2 regions of the Micrococcus sp. FDAARGOS_333 genome follow, and region 2 is predicted to be linked to the other one. Evidence: predicted binding sites of a transcription regulator. Region 2 holds the regulator's gene; the other holds the start of a gene.
What was found. Region 2 encodes LexA, which represses DNA repair genes until DNA is damaged. Its sites were predicted from a motif close to TCGAACANNTGTTCGA; they were not measured.
Positions count from the first base shown of each region.

Region 1 (6,533 bases), 370 kb from region 2:
CCAGCGCCCCGAGCTGCGCGAGCCGTTCGAGGTTGCGGGCGGTCGGCCGGGCACGGTCGCGCACGTCGGCCAGGCTCGTGTAGGGCCTCCCGTCCACGAGCCGCCGCACCTCGGCCTCGCTCAGCCCGGACAGCGCGCTCATCGGCAGACGGATCCCCCAGCGTCCCGGCCCGCGGGACGCCCCCTGCGCAGACGCCCCCTGCGCAGATGCCCCCTGTGCAGACGCCTCCTGCGCAGACGGCCCCGGCACAGGCGGTTCCCCGACGACGGCCGCCTCGCCTCCTCCTGCCGGCCCACCGGCGGAGGCGGGTGCCGTCGTCGGGAAGAGGGTCTCGGGCGTTCCCCCGTGGCCTCCGCCGCGGGGCGGCAGTCCGAGCTCGGGATGGTCCGGCACCCATTCGACGCGGACGTGGTCGGAGGAGCGGTTCACGTCCACGGGGAGCACGGGGATGCCCATGCGGCGGGCCTCGGCGATCATGAGACGGGCGGGGTACATCCCGGGGTCGTGCTCGAGGATCGCGGCCATGAACGCCTCCGGGTGGTGCGTCTTCAGCCAGGCCGAGTGGTAGGTGGGCACCGCGAACGCCGCCCCGTGCGCCTTGCAGAACCCGAAGGAGCCGAAGGCGTGGAGGGTGGCCCAGACCTCGTCGATGACGTCGAGGCTGTAGCCGCGGGACAGGGCCCGGGAGCGGAAGAACTCCTCCACACGGGTCTCGGCGTCGGAGCCGATGAGACGGCGGAGCTCGTCGGCCTTGGCAAGGCCGCAGCCGGTCATGACGTCGAAGGTGCGCAGCACCTGCTCGTGGAACACGGTGACCCCGTGGGTCTCGGCGAGCACGGGAACGAGGTCCGGGTGCGGGTAGTGGGCCGGCGCCCACCCGTGCCGCTGTTCCAGGAAGGGGCGCACCATGTCCGACTGCATGGGGCCGGGGCGGAACAGGGAGATGTCCACGATGAGATCCTCGAACCGCTCCGGGGCGAGCTTGCCGATCAGCTCCCGCTGGCCCGGGGACTCGATCTGGAAGCAGCCGAGCGTGTGGGTGGTGCGGATCATCTCGTAGGTGGCGGGGTCGTCCAAGGGAACCTGCTCGAGGTCCACCTGCTCGCCGGTGGTGCGGGCGACCTCCTGGAGGGCGTAGGCGATGGCGGACTGCATGCGGACGCCGAGGACGTCGAGCTTGAGCATGCCCATGGGGTCCATGTCGTGCTTGTCGAACTGGCTCATGGGCAGGCCGAGGCCGGAGGGCTGCACGGGGGTGCGCTTCAGCAGGGAGGCGTCCCCGAGGATCACGCCGCACGGGTGCATGGAGATGTGCCGCGGCAGCCGGTCCAGGCGCTCGGTGAGGTCCACGAGCAGGTCCAGCTGCCGGCTGCCCTCGCGGCGCCCGGACTCGAGGCGCTCGGCGAAGCCGCGCAGCTCCGGCATGCGCTCGAGGGCGTCGCGGAAGTGGGCGGCGGAGAACCGCCACAGCTGCTTGGCCACCGCGTCCACCTCCGTGTCCGGCATGCCCAGGGCGAGCCCGGCGTCCCGCACGGCGCCGCGGGCCCGGTAGGCGTTCTGCATGCTCATCAGGGTGGTGCGCTGCTGTCCGAACCGTTCGAACAGCGCCCGGTAGACCTCGTGGCGGCGGGCGGACTCCACGTCGATGTCGATGTCCGGCAGGGTCGAGCGGTCGTCCGAGAGGAACCGCTCCATGAGCAGCCCCTGCGCCATGGGGTCCACGTGCGAGATCCGCAGGGCGTGGTTGACCAGCGAGGACGCTCCCGAGCCCCGAGCCGCCACGCGCACGCCGCGGCCCTCGATCATCCGCACCACCTCGGCCACCGTGAGGAAGTACCCGGAGAACCCGAGCCGGGTGATGATCCCGAGCTCGTGCTCCACACGCTCCTCGAGCTCCCGGCCGGCCGCCGTGGCGGCGAAGGCCGTGCCCGTGAACAGGTCCGGGTAGCGGTCGGCCACCCCCGCCAGGGTCCGCTCCCGCAGCACCCGTGCCGGGTCCCCCTCGATCCCGACGACGGCCGCCTCCGGCACGCGCGGCCGTCCCCATCCGAGGTCCTCACCGGGGTCCACGGCGCAGGCCTCGGCCAGGGCCTGGGTGGCCGCGAGCAGGGCCGCAGGGCGGATGTCCGCGGCGTCCGCGACCTCGGCGGCGATCCGCCGCATGGCCGCGGTGGGCTTGAGCCAGCCCTGGCCGTTGGGCTGCAGGTCGTGCGCCCCGTCCAGGGTGCTGAGGGCCCGGACGGCGTCCAGGACGTCGGCGGTGGCGGCCCCGTCCGGGGCGGCGTAGCGGACGGCGTTGGTGAGCACGGCGGGGACGCGGACCTGCGCGGCGGCGCGGACCATCTTCACGGCGTGCCCGGTGTCGCACCGCCGCCCGGGTGCGGAGAGGTGGCTGACCGCGTTGACGTGCAGGCTGCGGGCGGGCAGAGCGGCCTTCCAACGGCGCAGCCCCTGCAGGCCGGCGTTCCAGCGGCGGCGGGCCAGGTGCCGGCCGACGTCCGAGTCCGGGCCGAGCAGGACGAACAGCTCGGGCGTCGGCGGGTTCTTCGGGTCCGCGGCGGTGGGCACGGGGCCGGCGGCGGCCGCGGCCAGCTCGGCGACCGTGAGCACCGGGACCCCGCCGCCGGCGCCGCCCGTGGTGCGGGCGTGCGCCGCCGAGACCACCCGGCACAGCGCCGCGTACCCGGAGCCCTGGCAGCCGCCGCGGGCGAGGATGACCACGCGGCCGGCGTCTGCCCCCGGCTCCTGTTCCTCAGCCCGTTCCCCGGGGGCGAGGTCGGCCCAGGTGACGGCGAGGTCCACGCCGACGATCGGGGCGATCCCGTGCTCCCTGCACGCGGAGACGTGCTTGGCCATGCCGTAGAGGCCGTCGCGGTCGGTGCAGGCGAGCAGGCGCTGCCCGTCGGCAGCCGCGGCGGCGACGAGTTCGGCGGGCCAGGACGCTCCGTAGTGCGCGCTGAAGGCGCTGGCGACCTGCAGGTGGGCGAAGGGCTCGGCGGTCTCGGTCATGCTGACACTCCTGTTCGACGGAACCGGCACCGCCCGATGACGGCGGACGGACCGGACGGCGGGAAGCGCGGACAGAGCGCGACGGGAAGCGCGGACAGGCGTGGGTGAGGCGGACGACGGAGGGAAGGGGCCGGCGTCGGGAAGGACGGGCGGACGAAGGCCCGCACCTCACGGGGCGGCGGACAGGTGCGGGCTAGGCGGTGGCCACGAGGGGCAGGCAGACCCCGCCGTGGATGCGGATCAGACGCCAGCGGCCGGAGTCCAGGTGATGGGCGACGTCCACGGTCTGCAGCGGAGCGTTGCCGGCACGGGCGAGCCGGACCTGGAGGCGCCAGATCTCGTGGTCCACGAGGCCGGCGCCACGGCCCTTCTCGGCCCGGTGCTCCTCGGCCCACCAGCGGCGGCGCTCGTACCAGCGCACCGGACGCTCGGCGAGCGCGTAGTCCCGACCGTTCCAGCGGAGTCGGTGCGGCGTGCCGTCCTGCGCGCACTCCACGGCGACGGACTGCGTGAAGATTCCCATGGTCTTCTCCCTGATTCCCTGCTCGGTTCTGCCGGCGGACCGGCGTGTGCGGACCCGACGGCGGGATGCCGTCGGGCGGTGGGAGCGGCAGGCCCCGAGGGGCCCTGGACGGGAAGCGCTGGGAAGGCCGCACCCACCATGCTACTCGAACATGTGTTCGAATCGCTTTCCCGAAGCTACGGAGGCGGCCGGACACGATAAGCGTCACTGGGGCGTCGGGGGCCGGTGCGGTGCCCTTCATCCGGCCGTCACCGGCACGTCACACCGTGCTGTCAGGCTCGATGCCGCGCCGGGGCGTGCGGGGGGGCACGCCGGAGGGAACGGCGCGCTTCACGGCGCGTGCCCCGGGGCTGTCCCCGACGACAGAACCGCAGAACAGAGGTACATCGTGAAGACCACCGCCTGCGTCCCCCGCCTCGGCGCCGGAGCCCTCGCCCTGACCCTGACCGGCGGACTGCTCTCCGCAGCCGTCATCGCCCCGTCCGCCGTCGCCGAGAGCGAGTCCGCCGGCGCTGCGGCCGCTCCGGCCTCCTCCCCGCAGCACCGCCCGCACCCGGTCCACCCGGAGCACCCGGGCAAGGGGCCGAAGAACCCGCACCCGGTCCACCCGGAGCACCCGGGCAAGGGGCCGAAGCACCCGCACCACCCCGGCACCCCGGAGGAGTTCGACTGGGACCGTGACGCCTACCGCGGTCAGGTGGACGTGCGCCGCACCCCGCACGACTCCCGCCCGAAGGACCCGAACGTGCTCACCGGCCGCGTCTTCGTGGACGCGGACCGCGACTCCCGCCGCCACCCCTCGGAGAAGGGCCTGGCCGGTGTGCGCGTCTCCAACGGCGAGGACGTCGTCCTCACGGACAAGCACGGCCGCTACGAGCTGCCCGTCCGGGACAACATGACGGTCTTCGTCACCCAGCCCACCGGCTACCGCGTCCCGGTGGACGCGGACAACGTCCCGCAGTTCCACTACCACCACCTGCCGGACGGCTCCCCGGAGCTGGAGCACGGCGGCATCGCCCCGACCGGCGAGCTCCCGGCCGCCGTGAACTTCCCGGTGGTGGCGGACGAGCGCATGGCCGAGGAGGACCAGCGCTGCCTGATCGGCGGCGACGTCCAGACCTACACCGAGCAGGAGGTGGAGTACGCACGCTCCGGCGCGTTCGCGGACCTGGCCGAGCGCACCGACTACACGGACTGCGGCATCCTGTTCATCGGCGACATCGTGGGAGACCGCCCGGACCTGTACCCGCAGTCACGTGAGCTGTCCTCCATGCTCAACGGCCCGGCCTGGTTCCTGCCCGGCAACCACGACCTGGACTTCGACACCCCGGACTCCGAGCACGCCTTCGACAGCTTCCGCGCCGCCCTCGGGCCCGAGTACTACTCCTACGACGTCGGTGACGCCCACGTGATCGCCCTGTCATCCGTGGAGTACCCGCTCGCAGACTCCAGCGGCTACAACGGCTCGATCGACGAGCGCCAGATGGAGTGGCTGCGCCAGGACATCGCCGCGACCCCGAAGGACAAGAAGATCGTGCTGGGCACCCACGTGCCGCTGATGTCCTTCGCGGACAGCACCTCGGCCACCCACTCGATCGACCAGGTGCCCGAGATCTACGAGCTGCTCGAGGGCCGTGAGGTCATCACGGTCGGCGGCCACACCCACTCCACCGAGAACCTGCGCGCCGGCGACCTCGTGGCCGGGTGGAAGGACCTGTTCGGCATCGACGGGCTGCCGTTCGACCACCTGGTGGCCGGCGCGATCTCCGGCGACTGGTACTCCGGGCGCCTCGTGGACGGGGACCGGTACCCGCTGGCCGCCCAGCGCGACGGCGCCCTGCCCGGCGTGGTCACCCTGGACCTGACCGCCGAGGGCATCGCCTCCCGCTTCACCGTCCGCGGCGACGACGGCTCCGACCAGATGAGCCTCGGCCTGAACACCCCGGCCTACCGCGAGTGGTTCGAGGCCAACCAGGACCACGCCAAGAAGGGCGGCGCCAAGCCGCTGGCGGACCCGCACACCGTGGCCGCCGAGGACCTGGCCGGAACCTGGCTGACCGCCAACGTGTTCATGGGCGCCACCGGCACCCGGGTCGAGGTCAGCGTGGACGGAGCTGAACCGGTCCCCGCGACCCGCACCCAGGAGATGGACGGCGAGGAGGTCCGCGTGGGCGCCGAGTACTCGGACCCGACTGCGGCCCAGGAGCAGCTGGTGCACGGCGGCTCCCTCGCCGACCGCACCATGCACCTGTGGCGCCTGCCGCTGCCGTCGGACCTGGCCGCCGGCGAGCACACCGCCGAGGTCACCGTGACGGACCTCAACGGCGAGCGCCACACCGAGTCGATCGACTTCACCGTGCGCTGATCCTCGCCGCGCGCTGACGCGCGTCCCGCCACGACGACGGCCCCCGTCCCCTCCTTCGAGGGGACGGGGGCCGCGCCCAGCCGACCGGGACCGAGCCGCGCCCAGCCGACCGGGACCGAGCCGCGCCCAGCCGACCGGGACCGGGCCGTGCCCTGCCGACCGGGACCGGGCCGTTGCTCACAGCGCCGGCGCCGCCTCCTCTCCCCGCACCGCGCGGGCCGCCATCCAGCGGCTGACCAGACCCATGCCGAGCAGCTCGACGAGCGACTGCGTCACGATCGCCGCACCGGCCAGTTCCCAGCCGGCCGGCAGTGCCAGGGCGATCGGCAGCACCACGAACGAGTTCCTCGTGCCGAGCGTGCACACGAGGGTGCGGCGCTGTGGGCGCGGCAGTCCGGCGATGTCCCCGGCCACGGTCCCGGCCAGCACCGCGCCGCCGAGGTAGACCACGCACACCAGCGCGCCGACCCAGAGCACGCCGGACGCCTCGGCCACCGCCGGCGCACTGCCGGCGGCCACGAGGAAGACCACGGCGGTCAGCAGCGGGATCGGCCAGCGGGCCAGCCGCGCACGCCGCGCCTCGCCCACCGCCGAGCGCTGCAGCGACCGCTCGAAGAACGCGGCGGCTCCGAGCG
Region 1 is NZ_NJFJ02000001.1:1,635,445-1,641,977, reverse strand. It holds gene CEQ11_RS07350 (DNA polymerase III subunit alpha) at 1-3,010, opposite strand, end outside; gene CEQ11_RS07345 (DUF6504 family protein) at 3,204-3,533, opposite strand; gene CEQ11_RS07340 (calcineurin-like phosphoesterase family protein) at 3,922-5,898, shown strand; gene CEQ11_RS07335 (arsenic resistance protein) at 6,076-6,533, opposite strand, start outside.
Region 1: a site for LexA is predicted at 3,679-3,694, ahead of CEQ11_RS07345 (DUF6504 family protein). Genes of this name have one in related genera too.

Region 2 (6,533 bases):
ACTACCTGTGCCGACACAAGGTGGACGGCGGCTACCCCGGGGACGAGGACGCCGAGACCCTCTTCACCGTGGCGGACGACGGCGGCATGCTCTCCACCGAGGCGGACGACGAGTCCGGTCCCACCACCTCCCTCGGGCGCGAGGTCGTGTACCTGCGCACGTGGGCCGAGCAGACGGAGACCGGTGACCGGGACGACCTCGAGGTCCCCGTCACGGACCGCGCCTGGCGGCAGGTCTCGGTCTCCGCGACCGACTGCCTCGGCGCCTCCAAGTGCCCCGTGGCCGAAGAATGCTTCTCCGAGCGCGCCCGCGCCAACGCCGCCGACGCGGACGTGGTGGTCACCAACCACGCGATGCTCGCGATCTCCGCTTTCGAGGGCCTGGCCGTGCTGCCGGAGTACTCGGCGGTGATCGTGGACGAGGCCCATGAGCTGCAGGACCGGGTCACCGGCGCGGTCACCGGGCAGCTGTCCGGCTCGATCGTGCTGGGAGCGGCCACGTCGTTGCGCCGCCACGGCACCGTGGCCGTGGAGGACCTCGTCGCCGCCGCAGCGAGCCTGGACGCCGCCTTCACCCCCTGCCCCTCCGGGCTGCTGGCCACCGGCCTGGACGACGCGCAGGAGACCGCGCTCAACGCCGTGCTCGCCGCCGTCCGGCAGTGCCTGTCCGACCTCGGCACCGGCAAGGAGACCGAGACCGACGGCGGCCGTCAGATGGCCCGGGCCCGCGCTCTGGACGTGCTCGAGGTGACCGAGCGGATGCTCGCCGCACGGCCCGAGGCCGACTTCCCGGAGGTCGTCTGGGCCACCCGTCCCGGCCACTTCGAGCCCGGAGTCGGCTGGCAGCCCGGCAACGAGGAGGACCCGCCCCAGCTCTACGTGGCCCCGCTCTCGGTGGCCGGCAAGCTGCGCGAGGGGCTGTTCGGCGCCGCCACCACTGTGCTCACCTCCGCCACCCTGACCGTGGGCACGGGCGAGCGCCGCTTCGACTCCGTGGCCGGGGACGTGGGCCTGGCCGGACCAGACGCGCCGAGGTTCACGGTCGCGGACGTCGGCAGTCCCTTCGACTATCCGCGGCAGGGGGTGCTCTACGTGGCTCGCCACCTTCCTAAGCCGGGCCGCTTCGCCTCCGAGGAGTCCCTGGACGAGCTCGAGCGGCTCATCACCGCCTCCCGCGGCGGGGCGCTGGGCCTGTTCTCCTCCCGCCGGGCCGCCGAGGACGCCGCCGAGGCCATGCGCCGCCGGTGCGGGAAGGACATCGAGATCCTCTGCCAGGGCGACGCCACCCTCTCCGCGCTGGTCAAGCAGTTCGCCGAGGAGCCGGATACCTGCCTGTTCGGCACCATGAGCCTCTGGCAGGGCGTGGACGTCCCGGGCCCCTCGCTGCGCCTGGTGGTGATCGACCGCATCCCGTTCCCACGTCCGGACGACCCGCTCTCCCTGGCCCGCACCCGTGCGATCAGCAGCCACGGCGGCAACGGGTTCATGGCGGTCTCCGCCACCCACGCCGCCATCCGCCTGGCCCAGGGCGCCGGCCGTCTCATCCGCTCCGTGCAAGACAGGGGCGTGGTGGCCGTGCTCGACTCCCGTCTGGCCACCGCCCGCTACGGCGGCTTCCTCGCCTCGGCCCTGCCGGACTTCTGGCGCACCACGGACCCGACGGTGGTGGAAGGCGTCCTCGGCCGCCTCGCCGCGTCCGTGGATCAGGACGGCTGACGCCGCCTTCCCGACGACGGCTCCTCACCTGCACGAAGCCCCTCACCCGGATTCCGGGTGAGAGGCTTCGTGGCGCCGGGCGGTGCGGCTCAGAGGGCGCGGAGCACGGTGACGACGCGGCCCATGATCGTGGCGTGGTCTCCCAGGATCGGCTCGTAGGCGGTGTTCTGCGGCAGCAGCCAGGTGTGGCCGTCGCGCTGGCGGAAGGTCTTCACGGTGGCCTCGTCGTCCAGCAGGGCGGCGACGATGTCCCCGTTCACGGCGGTGTTCTGGCGGCGGACCACCACCCAGTCGCCGTCGCAGATGGCGGCGTCCACCATCGAGTCGCCGGAGACCTTGAGCATGAACAGCTCGCCCTCGCCGGTGAGGCGGCGGGGCAGTGCCATGACGTCCTCGACCTGCTGGTCGGCGAGGATCGGCCCACCGGCGGCGATGCGGCCGACCCACGGCACGGGGACGGAGTCTCCCTCCTCCGTGCCGGTGTGCCACGTGGGCAGCGCCGAGACCACGGCGTCGCCGTCGGCGGACGTCGCGCCGGCTGCGGCCTCACCGGCGGCCTCGCCGGAGGCGGCCAGGAGTGTCCCGTCCTCGTCCCGCAGCACCTCGAGGGCACGGGGGCGGCCCGGGTGGCGGCGCAGGTAGCCGAACTGTTCGAGGCGGGTGAGCTGGTGCTTCACGGAGGAGAGTGAGCCCAGGCCGGCGGCGTCGCCGATCTCGCGCATGGACGGCGGGTAGCCGTGCTCGGCGATGGACGCGCGGATCGTCTCCACGATCGCGCGCTGGCGCGGCGTGAGGGTCTGCGGCGTCCCGGTGGGGTGCTCAGGGGGCTGAGGAGTGGCCATGGCGGTCCGTTCCTGCTCGGCGGCGTCGGCGGTGTTCCCTATCGTGTCCGCCCCTCGTGGTCTGCTGTCCGGCGTCACCTGGAGAGGGTCGTCCACGGGCGGAACCCGTGGCTCGACCGTAGCCCAGGAGACCGACCGGTTCAAAGATATGTTCGAACTCGGCATGGCGTGTCTCGAAGACGTGTGCTAGAAAAGTGTTCGAACAGATCGAACGGATGTTCGAACAGCCTGCTCCGGCAGGTGGAAAGGCAAGGCAGCACCATGAACGCTCGCACCCGCTCCGTCACCCGCACCGGCACCGTCCAGGCTGCCGACTGGCGGCTGAACCGCCGCGGCCGCTTCGTCCTGCGCGGCCTGCCCGTGATGGTGCTCGCGGCCGTGCTCACCGCTCTGGCGGCCACGGCCCTGTCCATCACCCTGTCCCCGGCGGCCGTGTCCTCCAATCAGGCCGGCGCGGAGCTGGAGAAGGTCACCGTGATGCCCGGTGACAACCTGTGGGACATCGCCGGCCGTGTGGATCCGGCGGCCGACCGCTTCGCCACCATGGAACGCATCACCGAGCTCAACGGCCTCGAGGGCCGCACCCTCGAGACCGGCGACGACCTCTTCGTGCCGGCCATGGCCGACTGACCCGTTCGTGCCGGCCATGGCCGACTGACCCGTTCGTGCCGGCCATGGCCGACTGACCCGCCCGTGCCGGCCATGGCCGACTGCACCGGCTGGATCCCTGCACGTCGTGCCCCCCGATCCCTTCATGTCCTCCTCTTGCGCAGGAACGATCCCGCGGCTCCCGGCTGATCACAGGCCTGCTCCAGACCCCGCCGCCGCCCGGCGTGCTTCCCCCTCTGTCGCTGCCCGCGCCCTCGGGCGTCACGCGGCGGCCGCCGGCGGCGGCGGTTCCTAGACTGATCGCCATGACCGATCTGGACGCCCTCCCGCTCCGCGAGTCCCTGAAGGGGCAGAGTCCCTACGGTGCGCCCCAGCTGGACGTCACCGTCGCGCTGAACACCAACGAGAACACGCATCCGGTGCCTCCGATCGTGGCCGACGCCATCGTGCAGTCGGTCGCCCGGGTCGCCGGCGGTCTCAACCGCTACCCGGACCGTGAGTTCGTGGAGCTGCGCGAGCGTCTGGCGGACTACCTCGGCCACGGCCTCACCCCGGAGCACCTCTGGGCGGCCAACGGCTCCAATGAGGTCCTCCAGCAGATCCTGCAGGCCTTCGGCGGCCCGGGCCGCTCCGTGCTGAGCTTCCTGCCCTCCTACTCCATGTATCCGCTGCTGGCCTCCGGCACGGACACCGAGTTCATCGACGGCGGCCGCGCCGCGGACTACGCGCTCTCCGCCGAGCACGCCGCGGCCTGCATCCGCGGCCACCGCCCGAACCTCGTGTTCCTGGCGTCCCCGAACAACCCGACCGGCACCGCGCTGTCCCTGGACACCATCCGCGCCGTCTACGACGCCACGGAGGAGGTCGCGGCCGCGGGCGGCCCGGCCGCCATGGTCGTGGTGGACGAGGCCTACGCCGAGTTCGCCCTCGCCGGCACCGAGCCGGCCCTCACCCTGCTCGAGGGCCGCCCGCGCCTGGTCGTCACCCGCACCATGTCCAAGGCCTTCGCCCTCGCCGGCGTCCGCCTCGGCTACATGGCCGCGGACCCGGCGGTCTGCGACGCGCTTCGCCTTGTGCGCCTGCCCTACCACCTCTCCGCCGTGAACCAGGCGACCGCCAACGCGGCCCTGCAGCACGTGGACGCACTCCTGGAGACCGTGGAGGAGATCAAGGTGCAGCGCGACCGGATCGTGGACACCCTCCGCGACTACGGCCTCACCCCGGCCGTCTCGGACTCGAACTTCGTGTTCTTCGGCGGCCTCGAGGACGCGCACGCCGTCTGGCAGGGCCTGCTGGAGCGCGGCGTGCTCGTCCGGGACGTGGGCATCCCGCACCATCTGCGCGTCACCGCCGGCACCGAGGAGGAGACCACCGCGTTCCTCACTGCACTGGCCGAGGTGCTCGGCCGCTGAGACCGAGGCGGCACCGCACCGCCCGCCTCCGTACGATGGGAGGCGATTCCCCGAACCGCCCGATCGCCCGGCCCGTCGCCGGCGACCGCACCCAGAGAGGACCGCCGTGGCAGCAGAGCTCGTCTCCGGACGCCGCGCCCGCATGCAGCGCACCACCAGCGAGTCGGACGTGTACGTCGAGATGGACCTCGACGGCACCGGCACCGCCGAGATCTCCACCACCGTGCCGTTCTACGACCACATGCTCACGGCGCTGTGCAAGCACTCGCAGATGGACCTGACCGTCCGGGCCACGGGCGACACTCACATCGACGTGCACCACACGGTCGAGGACGTCGCCATCACCCTCGGAGAGGTCCTCAAGGCCGCCCTCGGGGACAAGCGCGGCATCCGTCGGTTCGGCGAGGCGTCGGTGCCGCTGGACGAGGCGCTGGCGCGCGCCGTCGTCGACGTCTCCGGCAGGCCGTACCTGGTGCACGAGGGCGAGCCGGAGGGGCAGCAGTACCACCTGATCGGCGGCCACTTCACCGGCTCCATGACCCGTCACGTGTTCGAGTCGATCACCTACCACGCCTCCATCTGTCTGCACATGGACGTGGTGCGCGGCCGGGACCCGCACCACATCGTGGAGGCCCAGTTCAAGGCCTTCGCCCGCGCCCTGCGCGCCGCCGTGGAGGACGACCCGCGCGTGAACGACATCCCGTCCACGAAGGGCGCCCTCTGATGGCGAGCCCGACCTCCGTCCCCGGCGTGAGGCCGACCGTCGCCGTCCTGGACTACGGCTCCGGCAACGTCCACTCCGCCGTCCGTGCGGTCGAACGCGCCGGCGCGACCGTGGAGCTGACCGACGACGCGGACACCGTGCTCAACGCGGACGGCCTGCTCGTCCCCGGCGTCGGCGCCTTCTCCGCCGTGATGGAGGCGCTCGCGGCCTCCGGAGGCACCCGCTGGATCGGCCGCCGCGTGGCCGGAGGCCGCCCCGTGCTCGGCATCTGCGTGGGCCACCAGGTCCTCTTCGACGAGGGCGTGGAGCACGGCGTGCGCACCGAGGGCATGGGGGAGTGGCCCGGTCTCGTCGAGGAGCTGCAGGCGGACGTGCTGCCGCACATGGGCTGGAACACCGTCCGCCCGCCCGAGGACACCGTGCTCTTCCGCGGCGTCGAGGACGAGCGGTTCTACTTCGTCCACTCCTACGGCGTGCTGAGGTGGCAGTTCGACCAGTCCATCTCCGCCATGAAGCCGCCGCAGGTCACATGGGCCCACCACGGCACGGACTTCGTGGCGGCCGTGGAGAACGGGCCGCTCTCGGCCACGCAGTTCCACCCGGAGAAGTCCGGGGACGCCGGCCTGCAGCTGCTGGCCAACTGGCTGGGGTCCCTCTGATGCCGTACTGGTCCATCCTCTACCTCGGCCTCGGCGGCATCCTGCTCGGCGCCGCCTGGTCGCTGCGTTCCCAGCGCGCCCCATGGTGGGCCGTCGCGATCGCGCTGGTGCTCGCCGTGATGGCGATCGCCGCGGCGTTCCTCACCGTCCCCTGACGGGTCTGCGGGCTGTGGGCCCGCCTCATGAACCACGACGACGGCCGCCCACCTGTGGTGTCCGTCCCACCCCCTGAACCCCCGAAGAAGGGATCACCCCCATGACCTCCTCCTGCAAGGCCCTCGAGCTGCTCCCGGCCGTGGACGTCCAGGACGGCCAGGCGGTCCGCCTCGTCCAGGGCGAGGCCGGCTCCGCCACCGGCTACGGCGACCCGCTGGCCGCCGCCCTGGACTGGCAGAACGCCGGCGCCGAGTGGATCCACCTGGTGGACCTGGACGCCGCCTTCGGCCGCGGCGACAACCGGGACGTGATGAAGCGCGTCGTCGAGGAGCTGGGCGTGAAGATCGAGCTCTCCGGCGGCATCCGGGACGACGCCTCCCTGGAGAACGCCCTGGCCATGGGCGCCACCCGCGTGA
Region 2 is NZ_NJFJ02000001.1:1,261,236-1,267,768, forward strand. It holds gene CEQ11_RS05640 (ATP-dependent DNA helicase) at 1-1,715, shown strand, start outside; gene lexA (transcriptional repressor LexA) at 1,805-2,557, opposite strand; gene CEQ11_RS05655 (LysM peptidoglycan-binding domain-containing protein) at 2,819-3,187, shown strand; gene CEQ11_RS05660 (histidinol-phosphate transaminase) at 3,472-4,578, shown strand; gene hisB (imidazoleglycerol-phosphate dehydratase HisB) at 4,721-5,302, shown strand; gene hisH (imidazole glycerol phosphate synthase subunit HisH) at 5,302-5,961, shown strand; gene CEQ11_RS12910 (hypothetical protein) at 5,961-6,116, shown strand; gene priA (bifunctional 1-(5-phosphoribosyl)-5-((5-phosphoribosylamino)methylideneamino)imidazole-4-carboxamide isomerase/phosphoribosylanthranilate isomerase PriA) at 6,218-6,533, shown strand, end outside.